Regions from separate parts of the Virgibacillus saliphilus genome, predicted to be linked through region 1. Evidence: a T-box and tRNA genes for the amino acid it is inferred to sense, from the RefSeq annotation. Region 1 holds a T-box; the other holds one or more tRNA genes.
What was found. A T-box is a leader RNA that pairs with one kind of tRNA and senses whether it is charged. The one in region 1 lies ahead of ileS (isoleucine--tRNA ligase), so its partner is inferred to be a tRNA-Ile.
Positions count from the first base shown of each region.

Region 1 (2,251 bases):
CGCTTTCCTTCATGGCAGTTGCTTTAATAAACCAGCCCTCCATCGCATAATAAATGAGGGGAGAATCACACCGCCAGCAATGGGGATAACTGTGTTCGTATTTTTCTTTGGAAAATAATACATCTTGTTCTGCTAACATTTTTATTATTTTTACATCACAATCTTTCGCGAATTCCCCGGCTAGAGGTGGAATAGCATCCGTGTAGCAACCAGCTTCGTCGACGACATTTATAAAATCGAGACCCTTCGCTTTCATTGCTTGATAATCATCTTCCCCATGCGCAGGTGCTACATGAACGATCCCTGTACCACTTTCATCTGTGACAAAATCTGCATCTATTACTTCATAACCTCGATTTATATTGAAGAAGTTGAATGGCGGGACATAAGAAAGACCAACGAGCTCACTGCCTTTATGCTGACTAACAATTTCATATTCACCGTCCATGGTCTGATCTACAAGGTTTTTAGCAATAATATATACATTACCTTCTTGCTTTACCTTAAGATAATTTAATTCTTTATGGACGGCTAAAGCTACGTTAGCAGGCAGTGTCCATGGTGTTGTGGTCCATCCCAAAAAATACTCATTTTCTGTTCCATATACTTTAAACTTAGCTGTTGCAGATAAATCTTTTACGTCTTTATAACCTTGAGCAACTTCATGCGAGCTTAAAGAGGTTTGGCAACTTGGACAATAAGGCGTAACTCGATGTCCTCGGTCCAGCAGACCTTTTTTGTGAATCGTGGACAGGATATACCAAACACTTTCCATATATTCATTTTGAAGCGTTATATATGGATCATCCATATCAATCCAATAACCGATCGCCTCTGTAAACGTCCGCCACTCTCTTTCATAATCAAAAACACTCTTCTTACATTCTTCAATGAAATTTTCTACACCATAATTCTCAATTTCCTTTTTTCCGGAGATTCCAATCTTCTTCTCCACACCAAGTTCAACTGGGAGACCATGTGTATCCCATCCCGCTTTACGAATAACCTGATACCCTTGCATCGTTTTATAACGCGCAATAAAATCTTTCATCACACGCCCTAAAACATGCCCAGCATGCGGAAGTCCATTAGCGGTTGGCGGCCCTTCATAAAATACAAAAGTTTCATTTCCCTCCCGATTGGTGATAGACGTTTGGAACGTGCCTTCATTTTCCCAAAGATCCTTCAACCGATTTTCACGCTGTGAAGGTGCTTCACTTCCATTTGCCTTCTTCATTTCCTCACTCCTCATTTTTCTTGGTAAAAAAACACAAAAACTCGCCCCTATCAATTAGGGACGAGTTTCACCCGTGCTACCACCCTGATTCCGGATATCATTTGTTAAAAAGATTCTCCAGCACTCATGCAACGTACCATTATACGCGATCCTTGTAACGGTGGATTTCCGGAAAAGCTTAAAACAAACCTTCAGCTTTTCTTCTCGGAGAGGATTTTCAACACAAACTGAACATTGGCTTTCACCATGATGCCAACTCTCTATGGAACAGACCTTATGCCTACTCGTTCTCGTCAACGAATTTAAACGATTAATATTGAAATTAGGATATAGGATATGCAAAAGAATGTCAAGGTTGAAGCATGAGAACCTATTTAGATAATGGCTTCAACCTCAAACCCAATCTTTTTTGCATGAGCGATAAAAGTTTCGATACTTCCCTTCTCCCATTGGTTCGAAATCGCATACATAGAAGAACCAAAAACAAGAAGTTCATCCTCATTCAAAAAATGCCGGGCAATATTCTGTCTTTCATATATTTCCCGCGCCTTTTCTATTGGAACAAATAATCCTCCACTGTGTAGTTCCTGGGGGAATACCTCCAATAATGCATCTAGTTCTTGCGGTTGGTTTTCCTTTACCCAAGTATGAATGACAGCTAAAACCAATTTCCTTTTGTTTAGTTCTTCACCTCTGAATTCGTATCTGGTATAATCCCTTGATGATTGCGCCGCCTGTCTTTTTTCTTCTGATTTCTTTCGTAATTTGATTTGATATTCCTCAGCCTCCGGTAATGGCAATACTTGCTTCACATCAACGAAAATTTGGTCCTCATTCTTATATGGAACCATACTTACACAGCGAATATCCAGTCCATAATCATTTAGCCACATAATGGTGGTAGTCAGTTCCTTTGAAAAATCGGATGAAACAAGTATGATGCGGACATTTAAAGCAAATTCCTCCTCTTGAGGAAACTCCCAATTTAAAAACGCCAGCAGATTCGTTTCCGCA
Region 1 covers NZ_JAGYHC010000001.1:3,692,442-3,694,692, forward strand. The annotation lists gene ileS (isoleucine--tRNA ligase) at 1-1,237, opposite strand, end outside; T-box leader at 1,291-1,543, opposite strand; gene KFZ56_RS17560 (PDDEXK family nuclease) at 1,612-2,251, opposite strand, start outside.

Region 2 (2,251 bases), 1.6 Mb from region 1:
AGCAATAGTAATATAATCACCTGATTGCTTCCATAGATAAATGTTAACAAATGTATTAGAGAGAAATATCCCTAAAAAATAAAGACCTCCGACCAGTAATAAGAGTAATAAATCACGATTGATATCAAATTTATCTTGGTAATACTGCAGACTTTTTCGCATCACGGATACTCCTTTTTTTATTAATTATAGTTTAAGCAAATGAGTATCAGATATGCAGAAAGCCTTCCTTTAAATAATAATCGAAATTAAAAAACACGGGAAAGTTTCCCGTGTTTTTTTAATTAAATTACTTATTTTGCTTCGTTATAGTTTTTAGCAACTTCATCCCAGTTTACTACATTCCAGAATGCAGCAACGTACTCCGGACGCTTATTTTGATATTTAAGATAATATGCATGCTCCCAAACATCCAGACCTAGAATTGGAGTTTTTCCTTCCATTACAGGTGTATCCTGATTAGGTGTGCTTGTTATTTCAAGCTCTCCGTTATTAACAACAAGCCATGCCCAACCTGAACCGAAGCGACCTGTTGCAGCATTTCCAAATTCTTTCTTGAATTTATCAAAGCTGCCAAATTTCGCATTTATTTTATCAGCTAATTCTCCAGATGGCTCTCCACCCCATTAGGTGAGAGTATTTTCCAGAACAAGCTATGATTAGCATGGCCACCGCCATTATTACGAACTGCCGTACGAGCGCTTTCCGGTACAGCATCCAAATTACTTAATAAATCTTCAAGCGATTTATTTTGAAGGTCTGAATGCCCTTCTAAAGCCCCATTCAATTTTGTGACATACGTGTTATGATGCTTCGTATGGTGTATGTTCATCGTTTCCTTATCGATTGTTGGCTCTAATGCATCATACGCATAAGGTAGTTCCGGTAATTCAAATTTTGCCATTTCTAATTCCTCCTCTATGTGTATTAAAGGGGCTGAAAATTCACCCTTTTAATCAAGGTTATCAAAGCCTAATACCATATGCAAATTTTATGCATAGGTAAATATCCTTTATATATTTCCTTCCCTTTTGCACTAGATTAAAACATATATTTTAAATGTTTTATAAATTTGAAAATTACAACAAACGAACAAAAAATAAAAACAAGCACATAGCTTGTTAAAATAACACGATGGCTCGGGACGGAATCGAACCGCCGACACACGGATTTTCAGTCCGTTGCTCTACCGACTGAGCTACCGAGCCTAATGATATGTATTCCTAAATGATTTCTCGCATTTTATGTCACTTCAATATGATTTCAAGGATGTTTTGGATAGGTTACGTTATAAGATATTTGTTGACATCTAGTTAATTCTATGGAGGAGGAAGAGGGATTCGAACCCCCGCGAGCTTTGACACCCCTGTCGGTTTTCAAGACCGATCCCTTCAGCCAGACTTGGGTATTCCTCCTAATAGTATATGGTGGACCCTGCAGGATTCGAACCTGCGACCGATCGGTTATGAGCCGATAGCTCTGACCAGCTGAGCTAAGGGTCCAACTTTAATAAAAGTTTTTCTTATGTATATATGGGGCGACCGGTGGGGATCGAACCCACGAATGCCGGAGCCACAATCCGGTGCGTTAACCACTTCGCCACGACCGCCGTTTGATTTTTGTAAGTGATAGCGGTGGAGGGGATCGAACCCACGACCTCACGGGTATGAACCGTACGCTCTCGCCAGCTGAGCTACACCGCCACATGGCTCCACAGGTAGGATTCGAACCTACGACCGATCGGTTAACAGCCGATAGCTCTACCACTGAGCTACTGTGGAATATTTAACAATTTCTTCTTACAAATAAAAAGAACAGCGACGAAATATAATTTAACATGTTCGACAGAAACTGTCAACAATTTTTTCATTTTAAATTAACGTGTGCATATGTGTAATAGCGTTATCTAAAACAACATTATTTACTATAGCACTTTCCATAATAGATTTCAAGAAAAAACGAAAAAGATTTCAATGATCTAATACAGCAACCTAGAGAAGGACCCGAAAGCCCTTCTCGTTTAATCGCTATTCTTCTAAAACTTCCTCAGCAATATTTACAGCATGATCTCCAATTCTTTCTAAATTGCTTATAATATCAACAAATACAATTCCAGCTGATGCACTACATCGACCTTCATTCACCCGTATAATATGTTTCTTTCGATAATTACGCTCCATTTTATCTATTTGGTCTTCTTTTTGAATGACCGCCAGAGCTTCTTCCCTGTCCATTCGACCAAGCGATTGTA
Region 2 covers NZ_JAGYHC010000001.1:2,065,339-2,067,589, reverse strand. The annotation lists gene KFZ56_RS09960 (MFS transporter) at 1-162, opposite strand, end outside; partial or broken gene KFZ56_RS09955 (superoxide dismutase) at 294-904, opposite strand; tRNA gene KFZ56_RS09950 (tRNA-Phe) at 1,136-1,208, opposite strand; tRNA gene KFZ56_RS09945 (tRNA-Ser) at 1,323-1,415, opposite strand; tRNA gene KFZ56_RS09940 (tRNA-Ile) at 1,426-1,502, opposite strand; tRNA gene KFZ56_RS09935 (tRNA-His) at 1,534-1,609, opposite strand; tRNA gene KFZ56_RS09930 (tRNA-Met) at 1,630-1,703, opposite strand; tRNA gene KFZ56_RS09925 (tRNA-Asn) at 1,707-1,781, opposite strand; partial or broken gene KFZ56_RS09920 (Na/Pi cotransporter family protein) at 2,028-2,251, opposite strand, start outside.
Region 2: it has a tRNA-Ile gene. The T-box ahead of ileS (isoleucine--tRNA ligase) is inferred to sense a tRNA for this amino acid. The anticodon was not compared.